DNA from 2 places in the Streptomyces sp. NPDC057428 genome. Region 2 is predicted to be linked to the other one. Evidence: predicted binding sites of a transcription regulator. Region 2 holds the regulator's gene; the other holds the start of a gene.
The links. Region 2 encodes HspR, which represses chaperone genes until heat shock. Its sites were predicted from a motif close to TTGAGNNNNNNNNNCTCAA; they were not measured.

Region 1 (11,341 bases), on a different contig from region 2:
GCCACTGGCCGAGCACTCCGAGGGGTTCGCCGAGGGGCTCGCCTCGGCCACCGAGCTGGGTCTGATCCCCGACCCGGACGCCGTCCACGCAGTCTGGGAAGACGCCGCCGCCGCGCCCGACTGGCAGGGCCCGGCACTGTGGCTCCACGGCGACCTGCACCCGGCCAACGTCCTCACCGCGGACGGCACCTTCTGCGGCGTGATCGACTTTGGCGACATGTGCGCAGGCGATCCCGCCTGCGACCTTGCCGCCCCCTGGACCCTGCTGCCCGACGGCGCCGCCGACCGCTTCCACGAGGCCTACCAGCCGACCGCAGACGCCGCGACCCTGCGCCGCGCCCGCGGCTGGGCGGTGATGCGCGCCCTCGGCGGCATCCTCATCGGAGACGCCGGTGTCCACGGTCGCCCCGGCGGCAAGCCCACCTGGGGCCCACCGGCCCACGCCGCACTGCGACGCCTCGTGGCAACGGCCCGACCCTGACTAAGCGACTTCATCCGGTGGAATGTACGGAATATGGCTACCTAGTGCCGTATTAAGCAACGTTTGCCCTGTAACGGTCTGGGGCGTCAGCTCGTGCTGAGTGGTGCGTTTTCCTCGGCATCGAGCTGGTGGTCCGCCCAGACGTAGCTTTCGGGAAGCAGGGCGGTGATGGAGATGGTTCGGAGGCCGTCACTTGTGCCAACGATGACCTTGAGGGTGGGGAAGTAGTCGAGAAGGACCTGGCGGCAGCGGCCGCATGGGGGTACGACACCTCGGTCGCGGTCGCCCACGGCAACGATGGTGTCCAGGTCGTAGACGCCCTGTGAGGCGGCCGTGCCGATGAGGACCAGTTCAGCGCAGGGGCCGCCGGTGAAGTGGTAGGCGTTCACCGCCGTGACGATCCGGCCGTCTTGGTTGCGGGCTGCGGCGGCCATGGTGTGGTTGTCGCCGCGGCAGCGTGTGGCCGCGACATGCGCCGCGGCCTGGATCAGTTCATGGTCGACATGGCCGGTCTGTGTGGTCATCTTCCCTGGGCCCCTCAAAGCTGGTAATAGCTGTTTCCGTCTGGGGAGACGACGTGTCTCCGTATTGGGTCCCAGGCGCGCCGGAAGACGGTGGCGAGGTGGCGGTGTGCCACGAGCGGCGCGCCAGCTCGATGGGATGGGTCGAAGGCGTGGGCCTGTCGTTGCTGTGCGAGTTGGGTGGCGGTGCGCAGGGCTGGCTTCCGAAGGTGATGTTCCTGGTCGTGGACACGGATGGGATCCAGCGGCGGACGCTTGGCGATCATGTTGGCCCAGTGACTGATGGGGTCGTTGTCGTGGTCTTTGTAGCTGTAGTTGGGGTGTCGTAGTCGGCGGGCGATCTCGGCGTTGAAGAGGTGGCGGTTCCAGGTCGTTCTCTGTGCTTGTTGTCTCCAGTAGGGCGATGCGAGGAGCGGGGCCAGTGCGACGGCTTCGGGATAGGCCACAGCGCAGAGACGTGCGACGGAGAAGGTGGCTTCGGCTGTGCCGGGTGGGATGAGGACGTTGGCCCGGCGGACCCATTCATTCCGCGCTTCGCCGTTTTCGTTCTCCGGGAGTGACCAGAGCTGGCCGCAGATGAGCATGGCGGTGAGGACGGCGTCGTAGGTGATCGCCCAGCCGTGGCGCCGAAGGATGCGTAGGTGTCGGCGCTGAGCTTGGACGATTTCCGGTAGCGCGTCGAGACGCGTGGTGTGTCCGTCCGCGTCGGACGGGCAGATCCAGATCTGATGCCGGGTGCAGACGTAGCGGTGGTGCGGAATGATCCTGGTGACCTCGCCGCCGGGGTGTTTGGTGTCGCAGTAGCGGCAGCCGGGTTGAGGCTGGTGGCGGAACATGGCCCAGTCGGGCTGTGGAGTGCGTAGTTCGGGCAGGGCGCCAGCGAGTTCGTAGACGGTGCGGCCGGTGAGGGCGGCGAGCCGTTCGGGGACGATGATGCGGCGCATGCCGCCGGAGGGTTCGCGGATGGTGGTCTGGGTCCACAGGGTGCTGATGTTCAGGCCGTGCAGGGTGGCCAGGCGGCCGATGTAGGAGGCGGCGATTTCGTGGCGTGCAGGCGGGACGGGGTCGGGCAGGCGGGAGGGCAGCATCAGGCTGCCTGCCGGCGGCGCTGGCGGGTTCTGGCGGGGGCGGTGGCTTCCTCGGCCTGCTTGGCCGCGTAGTCGATGGGGACGGCCTCCAGAAGGTCCTGGGACAAGCGCTCGCTGCCGTCCTCGATGGCCAGGACGGCGCCGCCGCGGATGAGCTGGGACAGGCTGCCGATCATGCCTCCGGTGCGGTGGTAGAGGTATTCGCTCATCGCGGCCAGGGTGCCGGGTTGGTGGGCCGGCAGGCGCAGGGTGGATTCCAGGGTGTCGACCAGTGCGGCCCAGGAGGCGCGGTCCTCCTCGGTGGCGTAGGAGAACTGGGCGGCGGGGATGACATGGAAGCGTCCGGCGATCTGACGGCCCCGAGTGCCCGCGAACAGCCCCTGGGCCTCGACGTCGATGCCGGCGTAGACGAACGTCGCGGGCAGGCGTTCGGCGAAGTACTTGAGCTGGTCGGATGCCTCAGCGCCGGTCTTGGTCTGGATGTTCAGGTTGTGGATTTCATCGATAAGCACGACGTCCACGCCGACGTGGGCGGCGGTCGCGCAGACGGCGTTGACGACGTCGGTGATGTTGGCACGTCCGGGCAGGTCCAGGCCGAAGAAGCGGGCGAACTCGGTGGCCAACATCTTGGGCGTGGCGGCAGGCGGGACGGTGACGTAGAGGACCGGGAGCCGGTGGCGGTCACGGGGGTGGCGCTTGCGGACGGAGAGTTCGTGGGCGCGGCCGAGCTGGGACAGGGCGGTGGTCTTGCCGGTGCCCGACGCGCCGCTGATGATGACGCCGCGCCGGGCGGAGACCTGGTGCCGGTTGAGTTGGACCAGCAGCCGGGACGCGTTGATCACCTTGCGGATGGTGGGGGTGTTCACCAGGGGCAGGTCGCAGTGGTAGTCGCGGAGCTTGTCCTGGTAGCGAGAGCGGTCGGTGGGGCTGAGCGCGTCCAGGTCGGGACCTGCCAGCAGGCGCGGCGGAAGGGGTTCGTGTTCGACGAAGCGGCGCCAGCCCTCCTTGGTCGTCAGCGGGCTGTCCGGGGGCGCCTCGGTCACCTGGGGTGATGCGGTCGTGCGGGCTTGGGAGGGGATCTTCATAGCCATCTCTCGGCTTCTGCGTGGGCGTCGAAGACGCCGAAGGGCACCACGGGCCTGGGGGGCCCGGGCAGGGCGGCTGGTTCGGCGGCCTCGCCGGCGGGACTGTCGGTGGGCGGGCGGTGGGTGGCGGCGCCGTCGCGGGTGCGGCCGACGACGCGGGCGGTGCGCTTGTCGGGGCCGTGCTCGGCGCGGGTCAGCAGGTCGTCCAGGACGCGGGCGACGGCGGCCTCGTGGGTGTCGTCCAGGCCGGTTTCGGCGGCCAGGCGCCGGGCGTGCTGCCAGGTGAAGTCCGCGAAGGGGGCGTTGACCATGGGCTGGTGGATCCACGGGACGGTGATCCAGCCGCCGGGGGTGCGCACGAAGACCTGGGAGAGGTCGTAGGGGTCGTGGTGGACCTCCCACAGTCCGCGCTTGGCGGTGTTGCCGGAGTGCTGGCGGCGCCAGGGGGCCAGGTCGGCGCTGTCGTAGGTGCGGTAGCCGATCCGGATGCCGTAGTCGTTGACGGCCCGCCAGGACGCTGGCAGTAGTTCCAGGTAGTCCTCCCCGCGCAGGACCAGGGGCAGGTAGCCGCAGGCCGCGACCAGGGAGGCGTACTTGTCGTTCGGCGACATGGCGCGACGTGGCAGGTAGGGATCGCGAAGGCTGTCGTGGGGCCGCAATTGCCACCCGGGGATAAGCCATTCGTCCAGGAGGTCCTGGAGTTCGGGGATCGTCCAGACGGCCTGTTCTTCGAGGCGGACGCCGCGGCGGCTCACGTTGGCACCCGTGTAGCTGGCCAGGTGCTGGCAGAACAGGGTATTGAGGGCGGAAAACGTCGACTCCACGATGCCCTTGTCCGTCGGAGTCCGGGGGCGGCAGCGCTGCACGGAGATCCCGAGCCGTTCGCAGGCGCGGGTGAACGTGTCGGACAGGAACACCTTGCCGCCGTCGATGACGATGGTGTCCGGGACGATGACCGGGCGGGCGGCGGCGTTCTCCATGCGGGTGTCCGCGTCGGTCAGGCGGGCGTGGGGCAGCCGGGATGCGGCCATCCGCAGGGCCTGGGACCAGCCGGGCCGCATCGGTTCGGGCACCAGCATTCGCGCCAGCAGCAGCGCGGCGTCTACCGCCTTGGTGCCGACCGGCCGCAGCACGGCCGCGCAGATCGTGCGCGAGGCGACGTCGACTGCGATCGTCAGGTCGGCGCGCGCGGTGATGCCGGAGTCGAGCACCACCATCACGTCCAGCGGGGTGGAGTCGATCTGCACCTGCTCGCCGGGCCGGGTAGCAAAGGTGGGCGTGAACGGGCCGCTGGGCCGATTCGCGGTCTGCCTGCGGGTGACGGCCGAACCGAAGGTGTGCCGACCAGTGGAGAGCGCGTCCACGAGCTTGTAGAACGTGGTCGTGCTGGGGATGGGCACCACGCCGGGGCCGTGCGTGGCCTCCAGAGCTTTGACCACGCGCCGCATCAGTCGGCTGCGGGTGCCCGTCGAGGTGCGGGTCTCCGCGTCGATGGCATCGCGGACCGCCGCGACCAGCCGGGCGTCCGCGCGGCCGGTCGCCTCGTGGTTGCGCACCGCGCGCTGGTCGACCAGCCCCCACAAGCCCTGGGCGCTGTAGCGGGCGCGGCGGCCTTCGACAGTGCGGACGCTGACGCCCAGCTCCGCTGCCTTGGCCGCGTCGCGTTCGGCCAGGGAGTGGACCGCCGGGTCGTATCCGGGTCGGGGAACGGTCCCCGGGCCGGTCCCGGGCGGCAGGCCGGTGGTGACCTCCACCACGTGGCGTTCCCACTCCTTGGCGGCTGTCAGTACCGGTTCGGGAAGCGAGTCCAGGATCCCGAACGGCTCCAGTTCTGGCAGCGGCTCGGTGCCGGTGACCGCGAAACCGGGTGCGGCCATCAGGTGGGAGGCCAGCACCACCGACTCGACGGCGTGCGAGGACCGCAGCCGCACCGCCGTACCGCTGAGCGCGACGACCTGGTGGTCACCGTCGTCGTAGGAGACCCAGTCGCCGACGCGGAGCACCGGCAGCGGGAGCCGGGCCGTCACCGGACCCCCGGGTGGACGAGGGAGCGGGCGTGCAGCGGCACCGACAGTTCGACCTCCAGTTCGTTGCGCCAAATCAGGTGGAACAGCACCGGGAGCACCGTGATCGGGTCGCCGACCAGGCACGCGCCGTCGATCAGTGGCCAGGGCTCGTGGAACACCTCGCGCAGCGCTGCCGCGGGAGTCTCCAGGAGATGGCGGGGGTGCCGGTAGCCCGCGAGCCAGCGCACGTTGGCCAGCCTGATCGGGTCCGGGGCACCGACCAGCCGGAACTCCCAGCCGAGCAGATCGCAGGCTGCCTGCGTCGCGTCGAACTTCATCAGATCACGGGCTTTGCGGCGGTCGGTCGGACGGCAGTCGATCACGATCGCCGAGCCGTCGTCCCGGCGCGCGAAGTAGTCCGGCGCGTGCGAGACGCCCTTTCCGTTGCCGCCGGTCCAGAACAGCCAGAACGGCTGTGAGGACACCCCCACTACCGCAGCGTCGAAGTCCAGCAGCATCACGTGGTCGCGCTCCAGCCACGACTCGTATCCGACGTGCCGGCCCGCCGTCGAGGACCACCACAACCCGGGCAGGTGCCGCTGGCCCTTGTACGAATGGAACTCGCGGACCGGGGCGGCGTCTTCGAACCGCACCGCCCACACGTCCGTCAGCGGTCTGCGCAGCTCAGAGCCGCACGGCTCTGTGTAAGCGACCTCGAAGCCCTCGGCGGGCGGACCTACCGCCCCACCACGTACCCCGCGCAGTTCAACCACCACGACGGAGCCAACGGCCAAGTGATTCGCAAGGTCATGCCGACACTCGCAACTTCCCTCGCAAGGTTGAACTGGAATCCGCAAGGTTCAGCGTTAAAGGACACCCGAGCGGTGATCGCCCACAGCGAACAGGGTGTGGGGAACATTCCTTGGCTCACAAGCATTGAGTGCACATAGCTCAACTTGGCTGCCGAAGGGAAGATCATGACTGCTGAGTCCAAGTCCGAGGCGTACGCGCCGGTCGACCTGCCCGTGCTGCCGCTCGACGACGAGGCCGTACTGCCGGGAATGGTGGTACCGCTCGACCTGTCGGACGCGGAGGTTCGCGCTGCTGTGGAGGCCGCACAGGCCGTAGCCCGGTCCGGCAGCGGCAAGCCCCAGGTCCTGCTCGTGCCGCGCATCGACGGCAACTACACCGGGATCGGCGTCCTCGGTACGGTCGAGCAGGTCGGCCGTCTCGCCGACGGGGACCCGGGGGCGATCATCCGTGCCGGCCACCGGGTGCGGATCGGTGCCGGGACGAGCGGGCCCGGGAGCGCGCTGTGGGTGGAGGGCACCCGGATCGACGTGTCCGCGCCCGACCCCCTGCCCGGATCGGCCGCCGAGCTGGCCAAGGAGTACAAGGCCCTCGCCACCAGCTGGCTGAAGAAGCGCGGCGCCTGGCAGGTGGTGGACCGGGTGGAGCAGATCGAGGACATCTCCGCGCTCGCCGACAACTCCGGCTACTCGCCCTTCCTCACGATCACCCAGAAGGTCCTGATGCTGGAGACCGCGGACCCGGTCGCCCGTCTGAAGCTCGCCGTCCAGTGGCTGGGTGAGCACCTGGCCGAGCAGGATGTCGCCGAATCCATCGCCAAGGACGTCCAGGAGGGCGTCGACAAGCAGCAGCGCGAGTTCCTGCTGCGGCGCCAGCTCGACGCCGTGCGCAAGGAGCTCTCCGAGCTCAACGGTGAGTCCGGCGCCGACGAGTCCGACGACTACCGTGCGCGTGTCGAGTCCGCCGGCCTGCCGGACAACGTCCGCGAGGCAGCTCTCAAGGAGGTCGAGAAGCTGGAGCGCGCGTCCGACCAGAGCCCCGAGGGGTCCTGGATCCGGACCTGGCTGGACACGGTCCTGGAGCTCCCCTGGACCGAGCGGACCGAGGACGCCTACGACATCAAGGGCGCCCAGGAGGTCCTCGACGCCGAACACGCGGGCCTGCAGGACGTGAAGGAGCGCATCACCGAGTACCTCGCGGTGCGCAAGCGGCGTGCCGACCGCGGGCTCGGTGTGGTCGGAGGCCGTCGCGGCGGCGCCGTGCTGGCGCTGGTCGGTCCGCCCGGAGTCGGCAAGACGTCCCTGGGCGAGAGTGTCGCGCACGCCATGGGGCGCAAGTTCGTCCGGGTCGCGCTCGGCGGTGTCCGGGACGAGGCGGAGATCCGCGGCCACCGGCGTACGTACGTCGGCGCGCTGCCGGGGCGTATCGTCCGGGCGATCAAGGAGGCCGGTTCGATGAACCCGGTCGTCCTGCTCGACGAGATCGACAAGGTCGGCTCGGACTTCCGGGGCGACCCGGCGGCCGCCCTGCTCGAAGTGCTCGACCCGGCGCAGAACCACACCTTCCGCGACCACTACCTGGAGGTCGAACTCGACCTGAGCGACGTGGTCTTCCTGGCGACGGCCAACGTCCTCGAAGCCATCCCGGAGGCCCTGCTCGACCGCATGGAGCTGGTCAGGCTGGACGGCTACACCGAGGACGAGAAGGTCGTCATCGCACGCGACCACCTGCTCCCGCGTCAGCTGGAGCGGGCGGGCCTGGAGACGGGCGAGGTCGCGCTCGACGAGTCCGCCCTGCGCAAGCTGGCGGGCGAGTACACCCGGGAGGCCGGGGTCCGGAACCTGGAGCGGGCCGTCGCCCGGCTGCTCCGCAAGGTCGCGGCCCAGCACGAGCTGGGTGACCGGGAGCTGCCGTTCACGGTGTCCGAGCAGGATCTGCGGGGCCTGATCGGCCGGCCGCACCACGTGCCGGAGTCCGCCCAGGATCCCGCGGAGCGCCGTACCGCGGTCCCTGGTGTGGCCACCGGGCTCGCCGTGACCGGGGCGGGAGGGGACGTGCTCTTCGTCGAGGCGTCGCTGGCCGACCCGGAGACCGGGGCGTCCGGACTGACCCTGACGGGCCAGCTGGGCGACGTGATGAAGGAGTCCGCCCAGATCGCGCTGAGCTTCCTGCGCTCGCACGGCGCGGAGCTTGAGCTCCCCGTCGCGGACCTCAAGGACCGGGGGGCGCACATCCACTTCCCGGCGGGTGCGGTCCCCAAGGACGGCCCTAGTGCCGGCATCACCATGACGACCGCGCTGGCTTCCCTGCTCTCGGGGCGGCTCGTACGGACCGACGTGGCCATGACCGGTGAGGTGTCGCTGACCGGACGGGTGCTCCCGATCGGAGGGCTGAAGCAGAAGCTGCTGGCGGCGCACCGGGCCGGCATCACCACCGTGGTGATCCCCAAGAGGAACGAGGCGGATCTGGACGACGTCCCGGCCGAGGTCCTCGACACCCTGGAGGTCCACCCGGTGACCGATGTCCGCCAGGTGCTGGAGATCGCGCTCGTCCCGGCCTCGGTCAGGGCGGAGACGGGGATCCCGGCCGCGGCGTAGGCGCCATGTCGTGACGGGCGTGGCACCACGCGCACGGCCGGTACGGACGGCCCGCTCTCCCCGGAGGGCGGGCCGTTCCGCGTGCGGCGGCCTCGGTGCGCCGCACGGTGCCGGGGTGCCGCGCACGTGGGACCGCTCTCCGGGAAGGTCCGGCCGGTGCCGGGGTCCGCGCCTGCGAAATACTGGCCCGGCTGCGGTGATGACCGGAGTCGAAGGAAAGTTTCGTTCGCGGGAACGCGTGTGAGGGGTGCTGACGTGCACGGCAGCGGAAGCGGCGACGAACCCGGCGCAAGCGCCGGAAGCGGTGTGGACCATGAGTTCCTCGCCCTGGAGCGGGAGCTGGCGGTCTTCCTGCGCCGGGCGCGCGCCAGCTCCGGGGAGATGGCGCGCGAGGTCCACCCGGATCTGGAATCCGCGGCCTACGGCCTTCTCGTACGGCTGGAGTCGACCGGCCCGCAGCGGGCCACCGATCTGGCCGCGTACTTCGGGGTGGGCAAGGCGACCATGAGCCGCCAGTTGCGGGCCCTGGAGGTCCTCGGGCTGGTGGTGCGGGCGAACGATCCGGATGACGGCCGTGCCTCGCTCGTGCGCCTCACCGACGAGGGACTCGCGCGCTTCCGCACGGTCCGCGACGCCAGACGGGGCCGGTACGCCCGCAAACTCGCGGGCTGGGACCGTGCCGAGGTCGCGGAACTGGCCAGGCTGCTGCAGCACCTGAACGAGCGCACCGGGAGCTGAGGGGCGGATCCGCGGGCAGGCGCCACCAGCGGCCCGCACAGGCCGCGGGCGTGACGGGGAGGCGCGAAGCCGCCCGCGGGGCGGCTGCCGGAACTGATCGCGGCGCACCTGGCTTCGGCCCGGCTTCGGCCCCCTGAAGGGCGGGGGCGGAAGTCAGAGCTCCACGAGAACCGCCGTCGCGTCGTCGTGCCTCTTCCCGCGGCGCAGGTGCACGCGCCCGGTGTCGGCCCGCTCCAGCTCCCGCACCCGGTCGATCAGGCCTTGCGGACCCGCCTTGCGCAGCACCCCCAGAGTGGCGGTCCAGTCGCCCTCCCGGAACGTCTCCGTCCACCGGCTCGCCCCGTCGGTCATCGCAGCCAACGCCCGTACCTCCGCCCGGGGGGTCTCGCCGGTCACCGCGCGTGACGCCACCCCGGGGTCCGCGGCGGCCGTGAAGAAGCCGCCCTCCTTGTTCCGTACGCGCGCGTCCGCGATCTCCTCCGAGGCGAGCGAGCCAGGTGGCAGCCGGTCCAGGCGGTCATCGAGCAAGGGCAGCACGGAGCCGTCGGGCGCTTCGATGAGCAGGGCCGAGTCGGAGAGCACCAGGTGCTCGACGCGCCGGTCGTCCCACCGTGCCATGACCACGGTCGCCTGAGGGGTGCGCGGGTGAGAAAGGTCACACTCGGATCGGTGAACGGCGGCGGTGCGGCGAATGGACAGGGTGAGAATCTCGGTAAGCGTCAGATCCCGCCGCGAAGCGGACAGTTCGGCCAGTGACCCACCGAGTCGTGCGGTGAACCAGGGCACCGAGTGCACACAGCCGTCGTCGTGCTGCGGAGGTGTGACTCCGTCCAGCAGGACAAGGACGCCGCCCAGGCCGGCCGCAGGAGCCGCGACCGACACCCAGTCCTCGTTGGGGTGTTCGGGGCTGCCCGGTTCGGTGGCGAGGTCGATGCGCATCCGGTCAGTCTGCATGAAGCCTTCACGCACCCGGCACGATCGGGCTGTTGGCCCGTACCGGCAGGTCAAGGGGGTCACGCCGGCCGGACCCGATGCCCTGCGCATATGCGGGCGGGCATCCTGCCAAAGCCAGGCCGGAAGTTCCACCCGGCGGCCCGCGCATGAGCGGGGCCGCCGTTGGGGAGACTTGTTCGCCAACTCAGGAGTGATGTTCACTCGTTCGAGTTGCGGAGCGGTTGATGCGCGGCCCCCTCTCAAAAGCGCTGGAATGGTCGGAAGCCGTACGGCGCACATCAAGGTGGGGTCTTCACAACACGTGACCGTGCGTCACCTCTGCTTCAAGGGCGGACGAGTCAAGATTGCGAGCACCGGTGCAGAAGAAGCGGCCTCGGAGCAAGGACGGCACGCGCGAGGAGTCCGGGGCCGTGCCCCAGGCAGCGGGTGCCCCCAAGCGGACCGTACGGGTACGCAACCGGCTCGTCGCCGGTGTTGCCGTCGTGGGGATCACCGTCATCGCCGCGGGCGCCCCGGCGGCCCTGGGCGCCTCGTCCGACCTCAACGAATCCCAGCGGCTGGTCACGCTCGCCGAGCTGAACCAACAGGCCATCATCCTCGCGCACTCCCTCGCGGACGAGCGCGACGGCGTCGTCGCCCACATCGCGGGAGGGCGTGACGAGGCGGGCGAGGACGGCACGGCGAGTCTCGCGGCCCGCGTCGACCAGCAGGTCGACGAGATCAGGGAGGCCGCCCCCGCCGCCCTGCGGCGCGACCTCGCCGACATCCCCTCGCTACGCCGCACCGCGCTGACGGGCAAGGGCTCGGCGATGGAGGCCTACCAGGCGTACTCCGAGGTCGTGGCCAAGCTCCACGACCTCGCGGACGAACTCGCCGAGAAGACCCCGCCGCGCGCCGCCGACGCCACCCGCGCCCCGCTCGCCCTGGGCGCGGCCGTCGAGCAGGCCTCCGCCACCCGGGGGCTCCTGCTGGCCGCACTCTCCGTGCCCGGGACCGAGCCGCAGCAGCCGCAGATCGACCCCTTCACCGGCCTGCCCGTCCAGAACCAGGACGAGAGCGGC
Region 2 (11,341 bases):
CCTCGGCGTCCCGAAGGACGCCACCGACGCCGAGGTGAAGAAGGCGTACCGGAAGCTCGCCCGCGAGTTCCACCCCGATGCAAACAAGGGTGACGCCAAGGCGGAGGAGCGCTTCAAGCAGATCTCCGAGGCGAACGATGTCCTCGGCGACCCGAAGAAGCGCAAGGAGTACGACGAGGCGCGCGCCCTCTTCGGCAACGGCGGTTTCCGGGCCGGCCCCGGCGGTGCGGGCGGCAACTTCAACTTCGACCTGGGCGACCTCTTCGGAGGCGCGCCGGGCGGCGGGCAGGCCGGCGGAGGAGCCGGCGGGTTCGGCGGTGGCGGCGGTCTGGGCGATGTCTTCGGTGGCCTGTTCAACCGGGGCGGCGGGGGCACGCGTGTCCAGCCGCGCCGGGGCCAGGACATCGAGTCCGAGGTGACGCTGAGCTTCACCGAGGCGGTCGACGGAGCCACGGTCCCGCTGCGGATGTCCAGCCAGGCCCCCTGCAAGGCGTGTTCGGGCACCGGCGACAAGAACGGCACCCCGAGGGTCTGCCCCACCTGTGTCGGCACCGGTCAGGTGTCGCGGGGGACGGGTGGCGGATTCTCGCTCACCGACCCCTGTGTGGACTGCAAGGGCCGGGGCCTCATCGCTCAGGACCCCTGCGACGTCTGCAAGGGCAGCGGCCGGGCGAAGTCCGCCCGCACGATGCAGGTCCGCATCCCCGCCGGCGTGCTGGACGGTCAGCGGATCCGGCTGCGTGGCAAGGGCAGCCCGGGCGAGCGGGGCGGCCCGGCCGGCGACCTGTACGTCGTCGTCCACGTTGACGCCCACCCGGTGTTCGGCCGCAAGGGTGACAACCTCACGATCACCGTGCCCGTCACCTTTCCGGAGGCGGCGCTCGGCGGCGAGGTCAAGGTCCCCACCCTCGGCGGGTCCCCGGTCACGCTGAAACTCCCGGCCGGCACGCCGAACGGGCGTACCATGCGGGCCCGTGGCAAGGGCGCCGTGCGCAAGGACGGCACCCGTGGCGACCTCCTGGTCACCGTCGAGGTGTCGGTGCCCACGGATCTCGGCACGGAGGCGCAGGACGCGCTGGAGGCGTACCGGAAGGCGACCGCGGGGGAGGACCCGCGGGCGGAGCTGTTCCAGGCTGCGAAGGGAGCTTGAGATGGACGGCCGTCGACGTAATCCGTACCAGCTGACCGACGAATCACCGGTGTACGTGATCTCGATCGCGGCCCAGCTCTCGGGCCTGCACCCGCAGACGCTGCGCCAGTACGACCGTCTGGGCCTCGTCTCTCCCGACCGCACGGCTGGGCGGGGGCGGCGCTACTCGGCTCGCGACATCGAACTGCTGCGGACCGTACAGCAGTTGTCGCAGGACGAGGGCATCAACCTCGCCGGCATCAAGCGGATCATCGAGCTGGAGAACCAGGTCGCGGCGCTCCAGCAGCGTGTGGCCGAGCTCTCCGCGGCGGTGGACGGGGCGGCCGTGGCCATGCAGCAGCGCGAGGCCCAGGTGCACGCCTCCTACCGCCGTGACCTCGTGCCGTACCAGGACGTGCAGCACAGCGGTGCGCTGGTGGTGTGGCGGCCCAAGCGGCCGAAGGGCTGAGCAGGCCGTGAAGGGGCCCGCCCGGGAGGCCGAGGACTCCCGGGCGGGCCCCTTCCGTGTGGCGCGAGGAGCGCCCGTGACGCGTTGTGGACCCGGGTCGGGCGGGCGACGGGGCGGGTGCGCCGTCAGGAGTCCTGGTCCAGGAGTCCCGACCGCGCGATCAGGTAGCCGAGCTGGGCGCGGCTGGTGCTGCCGAGCGTGGCGGACAGCTTGGCGACGTGGGCCCGGCAGGTACGCACGTTCATGCCGAGGCGGCGGGCGATCGAGTCGTCCACGTGGCCCTCGACGAGGAGTTGGGCTATGGAGCGCTGAACACCGCTGATGCCCTTGGTCGGTGGGTCGTACCCGGCCTCCCCGAGCAGGGGGGACGCGCGGCTCCACAGCTGTTCGAAGACCTTGACCAGGTAGTTGACGAGTCCGGGGTGACGGAGTTCGAGCGCGACCTGGTCGTCGTTCTGCGCGGGTATGAAGGCCACGGTCCGGTCGAAGACGAGGAGGCGCTCGATGAGTTCCTCCAGGGTGCGGATCTCCACCTTGTCCTGGGCCAGGCGTGCGGCGTACGCGAGCGTGCCCTGGCTGTGCCGCACGGTGTGCTGGTACAGCGTGCGCATGCTGACTCCCCGGTTGACGACCGTCAGGGCGCGCTCCAGGCCCTCACTGAGGCGGTCCTCGCCCCGGTCACCGCCCGGCTGGACGGTGAGCACCTCCGTGCGGCACTCGGCGGTGGCGAGGTCGAGCGCCGCGTTGATCCTGTTGCCGCCCTCCAGCACCGTGATGGCGTGGGTGGTCGGCGGGTCCTGGGCGCTGATGTCCATGAACGGTTCGAAGGACTCGGCGAGCTCCACGGAGCGCCGTCGGCGTTCCTTGATCTCCCGTTCCAGGGGGTGCAGGCGCTGGGCCAGAGCGGCGGACGGGGGGACGGGCCTGAGCCAGGTCGTGTCGTCGGGATCGGGGTGCAGGAGTGCGAAGTCCATCAGGCAGGGGGCGGGGTCGACCTCGGCGCGCGAAATCCGGCCGGAACGCAGGGCGCTGGCGTAGAGGCGCTTTCCCTCCTCGCACAGGTCGGTGAGCCCGTGAGGATGTATCCCTATTGTGCTGCTTGTGGTCATATCTCCACCCCCCATGTTCCTGAACATGCAGGAACATGATGCATCGTCCCAGTGGCGTTGTGGGGTACCGGTGAGACATCGTCGTGGATGCGGGGGAGAGGAATCCACAAGTGAGGACGAAGCCGACTATGGATAAGCGAATGCTTCGCTCGGTGCTTGCCGCCGCTTTCGTCGCGGCCCTGGGCCTTGGCGTGGCGGGCGGGGCGGCAGGAACCGGCGAGATCAGTTGGTCGGAGCGGGCGGCAGCACCCGGAGAGATCAGCTGGTCCGTACGGGCGGTGTCGGCGCCTGGCGAGATCAGCTGGGGAACGCCGGCCGACGCGCCCGGCGAGATCAGCTGGTCCGTGCGAGCGGCGGGCGCGCCCGGTGAGATCAGCTGGGGTGCGCCCGCGGCGGCCCCGGGCGAGATCAGCTGGAGTGCTCCGATGGGTGCGGCAGGCGCATGACCACGCCTCCGGACGACCGAACCTTCCGGCGGGAGATGGCCACGGCCTACCGCTCGGGGTGGCACTTCATCGATCTGCTCACGGCACTTACCCGCCCGGGCGATTCCTTGATGGTCACCCTGTTCGGAGAGCCGGTGGTCGTGGTGATGGAAGCGGACGACGAAATCCGCGCCTATCGCTGTCTTCGCCGACCGCGCGGTGCTCCACAGCCCGTTCGCTGTGCGGTGCGGTACGGCATGATTTTCGTCAATCTTGATCAGCGGGACCATGAGCTGTTCGAACCAGAAACCATTTCCGCCACCCCCCGCAGTGCCTGAACGATTCCCCCGTCGTTCCAAATCGTTCCGGCACTTCCCCCACACAACGGCGCCATCGTGACCTGAACACGATGGCGCCGTTGTGCTGCCCGGAATCAGCGCGGGTGGAATGTGGAAAAGCGGGCTGAATTCGTCAGCCCTTTCCGAGCGCCCTGTCCACGGCGATCTCGATGACGACCCGCTCGGGGTTGTGGCGCGGCGTGCGCTCGTACCGCTCGGCGTAGCGCCGCACGGCGTCCCGCACCTCGTCGGGGTCCGTACGGACCACCGCAGTGCCTTCCAGTGTCGCCCAGCGGCGCCCCTGCGTCTGGCAGACCGCCACCCGTGCCCCCTCCGGGCCGGCGGCGAGGACGTTGGCGGCCTTTCTGGTGTTCCCGCCGGTGATGACACGGGCGATCCGGGTCTCCGGGTCGTACGTCACGCCGACCGGCACCACGTGCGGTGTGCCGTCCGGGCGGAGCGTGGTCAGGGTGCACACGTGGCGCTCCCGCCAGAAGGCGAGGTACTCGGGGCCGGGGTTGCGTACGTCAGGCATGGGGTCAGCCTAGAGACATCGGGGATTCGGGCCCGGACGGGGCGCATGTTCAGGCTTGAGTGGAATAGACTCAACTTTGTACAGGTTGCTTCAGTCATAGTGCAGCACCATCACGAGGAGGAGACAGCGCCCGTGGACGCCGAGCTGACCAACAAGAGCCGCGACGCCCTCAACGCCGCGACGAGCAGGGCCGTCAAGGACGGCCACGCCGATCTGACTCCCGGGCATCTGCTGCTGGCACTGCTCTCCGGTGAGGACAACGCGAACATCACCGACCTGCTCGCCTCCGTCGAGGCCGACCAGGCGACCGTGCGTGCCGAGACCGAACGGCTCCTCGGCGCGCTGCCGAGTGTCACCGGATCGACCGTCGCCCCGCCGCAGCCGAGCCGCGAGCTGCTCGCCGTCCTCGCCGACGCCGACCAGCGGGCCAAGGAGCTCGGCGACGACTACCTCTCGACCGAGCACCTGCTGATCGCCGTCGCGGCGAAGGGCGGCCGTGCCGGTGAGATCCTCGACGGGCAGGGTGCCGGCGCGAAGAAGCTGCTGGACGCATTCGAGAAGAGCAGGGGAGGGCGCCGGGTGACCACTCCCGACCCCGAGGGCCAGTACAAGGCGCTGGAGAAGTTCGGGACCGACTTCACGGCCGCCGCGCGCGAGGGCAAGCTGGACCCGGTCATCGGCCGGGATCAGGAGATCCGCCGCGTCGTGCAGGTGCTGTCCCGCCGCACGAAGAACAACCCGGTGCTCATCGGCGAGCCCGGCGTCGGCAAGACGGCCGTCGTCGAGGGCCTTGCCCAGCGAATCGTCAAGGGCGACGTCCCGGAGTCCCTGAGGAACAAGCGGCTCGTCTCCCTGGACCTCGGTGCGATGGTCGCCGGCGCCAAGTACCGGGGCGAGTTCGAGGAACGCCTCAAGACCGTCCTCTCCGAGATCAAGGAGAGCGACGGCCAGATCATCACCTTCATCGACGAGCTGCACACCGTCGTAGGCGCGGGCGCCGGGGGCGACTCCGCGATGGACGCGGGCAACATGCTCAAGCCGATGCTCGCCCGCGGTGAGCTGCGCATGGTCGGCGCCACCACGCTGGACGAGTACCGCGAGCGCATCGAGAAGGACCCCGCGCTGGAGCGCCGCTTCCAGCAGGTCCTGGTCGCCGAGCCGTCCGTCGAGGACACCATCGCGATCCTGCGCGGTCTCAAGGGGCGCTACGAGGCGCACCACAAGGTCCAGATCGCCGACTCCTCGCTGGTGGCCGCCGCGACGCTCTCCGATCGCTACATCACCTCCCGGTTCCTTCCCGACAAGGCCATCGACCTCGTCGACGAGGCGGCGTCCCGGCTCCGCATGGAGATCGACTCCTCCCCGCTGGAGATCGACGAGCTCCAGCGGTCCGTCGACCGGCTGCACATGGAGGAGCTGGCCCTCAAGAACGAGAGCGACCAGGGCTCCAAGCAGCGCCTGGAGAAGATCCGCAGGGACCTCGCCGACAAGGAGGAGGAACTGCGCGGTCTGACCGCCCGCTGGGAGAAGGAGAAGCAGGGCCTCAACCGCGTGGGTGAGCTCAAGGAGCGCCTCGACGAACTGCGCGGCCAGGCCGAGCGCGCCCAGCGCGACGGCGACTTCGACACCGCCTCCAAGCTGCTGTACGGGGAGATCCCCGGCCTGGAGCGGGAGCTCGCGGAAGCCGACGAGGCCGAGCAGGAGGCCGCCGTCGACACCATGGTCAAGGAGGAGGTCGGCCCCGACGACATCGCCGACGTCGTGGGTGCCTGGACCGGCATCCCGGCCGGGCGTCTCCTGGAGGGCGAGACCCAGAAGCTGCTGCGCATGGAGTCCGAACTGGGCAGGCGGCTGATCGGCCAGACCGAGGCCGTCCGTTCCGTGTCGGACGCGGTACGCCGCACCCGCGCGGGGATCGCCGACCCCGACCGGCCCACCGGTTCTTTCCTCTTCCTCGGTCCGACCGGTGTCGGCAAGACGGAGCTGGCCAAGGCGCTCGCGGACTTCCTGTTCGACGACGAGCGGGCCATGATCCGCATCGACATGAGCGAGTACGGCGAGAAGCACAGCGTCGCCAGGCTCGTCGGGGCCCCGCCCGGCTACGTGGGCTACGAGGAGGGCGGCCAGCTCACGGAGGCGGTCCGCCGCCGCCCGTACAGCGTCGTCCTGCTGGACGAGGTCGAGAAGGCCCATCCCGAGGTCTTCGACATCCTGCTCCAGGTGCTGGACGACGGACGGCTCACCGACGGCCAGGGCCGCACGGTGGACTTCCGCAACACCATCCTGATCCTGACGTCCAACCTCGGCAGCCAGTTCCTGGTCGACCCGTCGGCCGCGCCGGAGGAGAAGGAGGCCCGGGTCCTGGAGGTCGTGCGGGCCTCGTTCAAGCCGGAGTTCCTCAACCGGCTCGACGACCTGGTCGTCTTCTCCGCACTGTCCGGCGAGGAGTTGGCGCGCATCGCGGGGCTCCAGGTGGCCAGGCTCGCAGCCCGTCTGGCAGACCGCCGGATCGAGCTCGACGTCTCCCCGGACGCCCTGGCCTGGCTGGCCGAGGAGGGCAACGATCCGGCGTACGGTGCCCGGCCGCTGCGGCGGCTCATCCAGACCGCCATCGGCGACCGGCTCGCGAAGGAGATCCTCGCTGGCGAGGTCAAGGACGGCGACACGGTCCGGGTGGACCGCTCGGGTGACGGACTGGTCGTGGGAGCCGCGGCGACCGCGAAGACCCTCTAGACGGAGCCCTGTGTCCCCGGCCGGCGGCGGACTTCACGCCCCGGCCGGGGACACGGGTGTGTGCGGGCCTGTCCGCATATATGCGTGCATCGGGCACGTGCCCTGCTCGGGGCGGCCCGTGAGTTCTAGCCGAAATTTCACCTTCCGTGGCCGAATGGTGGGCGACTCCGTTCTGGCTCCCCGCTCTTTGTGCCCTGGCGATACATATCGTCACCCTCGATCGCGGCCGGATCCGATGACGGGCGACGGGCTGCTTCCGGCGTGATATCGGGCACTCCGGACCCTTTTCCCCGTTGTCGGGTGGGGCGGTTCCGAATTCGAGAAACCGGTAAGGTACGCGCATGACGGAGCGGATACCTGACGATATCGGTGCGGAATCGAAGGATTTCGGAAGTGGCAGCCTTATTCGCCTCAGCGAATTTCGTTTGCTGTGGGCGGCATATGCGCAGTCGGTCCTCGGTGACCAGTTGGCGCGCGTCGCGCTGTCACTGCTGGTCTTCGAACGCACCGAGTCAGCCGGCTGGACGGCGGCGACCTACGCCCTCACGACGCTGCCGGCCCTGCTCTCCGGGGTACTCCTGACCGGTCTGGCGGACCGGTTTCCCCGGCGCACGGTCATGGTCGGCTGCGACCTGGTGCGCGCCGTCCTCGTCGGCCTGATGGCCCTTCCCGGTACGCCGTTGCCCCTGCTGGCCGGGCTGCTGGTGCTGGCACAGCTCTGCGAGGCCCCGTTCGGCGCCTCGCAGGGCGCCCTGATGCCGGCCGTGCTCGGCGAGCGCCTCTACGAGCGCGGGCAGCGCGTCATCGTGATCACGCACCAAGCCGGGCAGCTGGTCGGCTTCGCCGCCGGCGGCGTGCTGGTCGTGTGGCTGGGCAGCCACCTCTCACTGGGTCTGAACGCGGCCACGTTCCTGATCTCAGCCGTCCTGATCCGGCTGGGCGTCAAGGCGCGGCCGGTGGATGCGGAGGCCGGGGCGCGGCCGAAGCGCATGCACATCCAGGTGCGGAGCGCGGCGGCACTGATCTGGTCGGACCCGCGGCTGCGGTCGCTGGTCGCGCTCGGCTGGCTCGCGGGATTCATCGTGCTCCCGGAGGGTCTTGCCGCGCCCTTCGCCGAGGAGGCCGGCGGGAGCGCCGCGTCGGTGGGGCTCCTGCTCGCCGCGCACCCCGCGGGCATGGTCCTGGGCGCCGCGCTCCTCGGGCGTTCGGCTGTCGGCGCGGAGCGCCGCCGACGGCTGCTCGGGCCGCTGGCGGTGGGCGCGAACCTCCCGCTGCTCGTCTACTGGGCCGGTCCCGGTGTCGCGGTCGCCCTGCTGGTGCTGCTGGTGTCGGGCATCTGTTCGGCGTACCAGATCACCGCAGGGGCGACCTTCGTGATGCTGACCCCGGCCGATCAGCGCGGCCAGGCGCTCGGACTGGCCAGGTCGGGGCTGACCGCCATGCAGGGGATCGGCGTCGCGGCGGGAGGCCTGGTGACGGAGCTGTCGGGGTCCTCGGCCCGGACCATCGGCGGGGCGGGGCTCGTCGGCACGGTCTGCGCGGTCGTGGTCGCGGTCGCGTGGGCGCGCGCCAGGCAGACGAGTGCGGGGACGATTCCCCTGAGCGCGTAGGACTACCGGCCGCGATCGCGGCTAGGGTCGAAGGCAGGCAAACACGTGCGATCCACAGGAGTACCCAGCGATGTCTATCGACCCGTCCTCGATCCCCAACTTCGGGGGCCAGCCCGAACCGCAGGCGTCAGGACCCGAGGGCCCGGTGGTTCCGGACCAGGACCTCGTCAAGCAGCTTCTCGAGCAGATGGAGCTGAAGTACGTCGTCGACGACGAGGGTGACCTCGCCGCGCCGTGGGAGGAGTTCCGCACGTACTTCATGTTCCGCGGCGAGGAGGAGCAGCAGGTCTTCTCGGTGCGGACGTTCTACGACCGTCCGCACGCCCTGGACCAGCGTCCCGTCCTCCTCGACGCGATCGACGACTGGAACCGCCGCACCCTGTGGCCCAAGGTGTACACCCACGCCCACGAGGGCGAGGAGGGCGTCGCCAGCTCCGTACGGCTGATCGGTGAGGCGCAGATGCTCATCGGCACCGGCGTCAGCCTGGAGCACTTCGTCTCCTCGACGGTCAGCTGGGTGCGGGCCTCGATCGAGTTCGACAAGTGGCTCGTCGAGCACCTGGGCCTCGAGCCCGCCGAGAAGAAGGACGAGGCCGAGGGCGGAGAGCCCACGGAGGCCTGATCCGGCCGAGCGCTGAGGCCCGGACCCGGGTGTGGCCGCATGGCCGCCGCCCCGGTCCGGGCCTCGGTCGTTCCCGTCAGGAAGCCCTGAGCCCCTTGAGCCGTGAGACGGCGTCCTCCAGTACCTCCGTGCGCTTGCAGAACGCGAAGCGCACGAAGTGCGCCCCCTGCTCGCGGTGGTCGTAGAAGACGGCGTTGGGGACGGCCACGACCCCGCAGCGCTCGGGCAGCGCCCGGCAGAAGGCGAAGCCGTCACTCTCGCCGAGCGGGCGGATGTCGGTGGTGACGAAATAGGTCCCGGCGGGCTCGTAGACTCCGAAGCCGGCCTCGGCGAGGCCGGCGCTCAGCAGGTCGCGCTTGGCGCGCAGGTCCTCCCGCAGCCCGGCGAAGTAGCTGTCGGGCAGCCTCAGTGCCTCCGCGACGGCGTACTGGAACGGGCCGCCGGAGACGAAGGTCAGGAACTGCTTGGCCGAGCGCACGGCGGTGACCAGCTCGGGGCTCGCGGTGATCCAGCCGACCTTCCAGCCGGTGAACGAGAACGTCTTGCCCGCGCTGCTGACGGTCACCGTGCGCTCGCGCATGCCGGGGTACGACGCGAGGGGGATGTGCTCGCCCTCGAAGACGAGGTGCTCGTACACCTCGTCGGTGACGACGAGGAGGTCCCGCTCGCAGGCGAGCTCGGCGACGGCTGCCAGTTCCTCGCGGGTGAGGACGGTCCCGGTCGGATTGTGCGGGGTGTTGAGCAGGATCAGCCGCGTGCGAGGCGTCACGGCGGCCCGCAGCTCGTCCAGGTCGAGCCGGTAGGCGCCCTCGTGGGGCCGCAGCGTGACGGGGACGCGGGTCCCGCCCGCCATGGCGATGCAGGCGGCGTACGAGTCGTAGTAGGGCTCCAGGGCGATGACCTCGTCGCCGGGCTCCAGGAGGGCCAGCAGCGATGCGGCGACCGCCTCGGTGGCGCCCGTGGTGATCAGGACCTCGCTGTCGGGGTCGTACGCCAGTCCGTAGTGCCGCCGCTGGTGCTCCGAGACCGCGTTACGCAGCTCGAGGACGCCGAGGCCCGGTGGGTACTGGTTGCCGTGCCCGGCGCGTACGGCCCGGACCGCGGCCTCACGGATCGCTTCGGGCCCGTCGGTGTCGGGGAAGCCCTGGCCGAGATTGATCGATCCGGTCCGTACGGCCAGCGCCGACATCTCGGCGAAGATCGTCGTACCGAACTCGGCGAGGCGGCGGTTGAGCAGCGGTCGTCCCTGTGTCATGGACGCCATCCTGTGCCGAAGCTCTGGAGTTGCTCAAGTCTGCTTTGGGGCGCGGAGCGTACGGGAATCCACCGGGCAGTCGAGAAGCGGGGACCTCGCTTCGGGGGACAGAGGGATGTGAGGTCGGTGGAGTTGTTCGTCTTCATCGTGTTCATGGTGATCGTGGTGGTGGGGGTGGTCGGCCTCGCCTCGGGGTCGGGTGGCCGGAAAAAGCCGATGGCGGGCCGTGCCGGGCGTAAGGGGCGACAGGGTTCCGGCGGCGACGGTGGGTCCCATGCGGGCAGCTGGTGGGCCGGGGACGGCGGCAGCGGCCACTCCTGCGGCGGCCACTCCGGAGGGCACTCCTGCGGAGGGGGTGGCGGCTGCGGGGGCGGCGGCGGCGACTGAGACGGCTCCGCCGGCCCGGGACGGGGGGACGGGACGGACGAGCCGGAGGTGCCGGCGGGTGAACTCCCGCCGAGCACCTTTTGGTTGGGGGCGCGGGGAACACCTGAACCGGGCTGCCCCCTGAGGGATGGAAACCACGGCAAGTTGGGTAAAAGCGCTGTGAGCACGACGTACTTCGTGATTGCATCGATGTAGAGAACATTCAGCCATCGGACCCGAGTCGGGCCGGGCTCCCTCTCCCCCCACGTGCACCGCACGGGGGTACCGCCGTCCACGTGTCCCTGTGTGTTTTGCGGAGCCGATCCATGCTCACCAGCCTCCAGACCGCCTACTCCGATACCCGTGCCGCCGATCTGGCGTGGACCCTGGGCAGGGAGCCGCTGCCCGCCCTCGCCGTGCTCGACCTCGAACTGGCGGGCGCGAAGGTGCAGATGAGGCTTCTCGGCGCCTCTCACCAGGTACTCCTGGAGGAGGAGCGCCGCACCTGCTCCGAGACCGTGGCGTGTCTGCCGGGCGGCAGCGCACCCCTGCCGCTGGGAGTCGCCGAGCGCATGGGTGACTGGGACTACGAGTTCGCGGCGCGCGTCGAGACGCTCTCCGAGGGCTCGTTCGCGGGGCGGGCGCAGGAGTTGCTCGCGCTGGTCGCCGACCACCCCCACGGGCTGGCGGGGACGTTCCCCGGCAGCCCCTACGCGTTCACCGCGATGCTCGCGCAGCGGACGCAGGGTC

Region 1: a site for HspR is predicted at 6,118-6,136, ahead of lon (endopeptidase La). Genes of this name have one in related genera too.

The regions. Positions count from the first base shown of each region.
Region 1 covers NZ_JBHVCT010000097.1:784-12,124, forward strand. The annotation lists gene ACFU5K_RS26970 (aminoglycoside phosphotransferase family protein) at 1-481, shown strand, start outside; gene ACFU5K_RS26975 (cytidine deaminase) at 568-1,005, opposite strand; gene ACFU5K_RS26980 (hypothetical protein) at 1,020-2,090, opposite strand; gene ACFU5K_RS26985 (AAA family ATPase) at 2,090-3,181, opposite strand; gene ACFU5K_RS26990 (Mu transposase C-terminal domain-containing protein) at 3,172-5,202, opposite strand; gene ACFU5K_RS26995 (TnsA-like heteromeric transposase endonuclease subunit) at 5,199-5,957, opposite strand; gene lon (endopeptidase La) at 6,159-8,588, shown strand; gene ACFU5K_RS27005 (MarR family winged helix-turn-helix transcriptional regulator) at 8,844-9,326, shown strand; gene ACFU5K_RS27010 (hypothetical protein) at 9,480-10,265, opposite strand; gene ACFU5K_RS27015 (nitrate- and nitrite sensing domain-containing protein) at 10,637-11,341, shown strand, end outside.
Region 2 covers NZ_JBHVCT010000090.1:9,216-20,556, forward strand. The annotation lists gene dnaJ (molecular chaperone DnaJ) at 1-1,150, shown strand, start outside; gene ACFU5K_RS26215 (heat shock protein transcriptional repressor HspR) at 1,152-1,598, shown strand; gene ACFU5K_RS26220 (helix-turn-helix transcriptional regulator) at 1,724-2,707, opposite strand; gene ACFU5K_RS26225 (hypothetical protein) at 2,836-3,153, shown strand; gene ACFU5K_RS26230 ((2Fe-2S)-binding protein) at 3,150-3,470, shown strand; gene ACFU5K_RS26235 (pyridoxamine 5'-phosphate oxidase family protein) at 3,604-4,005, opposite strand; gene clpB (ATP-dependent chaperone ClpB) at 4,138-6,738, shown strand; gene ACFU5K_RS26245 (MFS transporter) at 7,164-8,348, shown strand; gene ACFU5K_RS26250 (YbjN domain-containing protein) at 8,419-8,970, shown strand; gene ACFU5K_RS26255 (pyridoxal phosphate-dependent aminotransferase) at 9,047-10,225, opposite strand; gene ACFU5K_RS26260 (hypothetical protein) at 10,352-10,612, shown strand; gene ACFU5K_RS26265 (DUF2617 family protein) at 10,918-11,341, shown strand, end outside.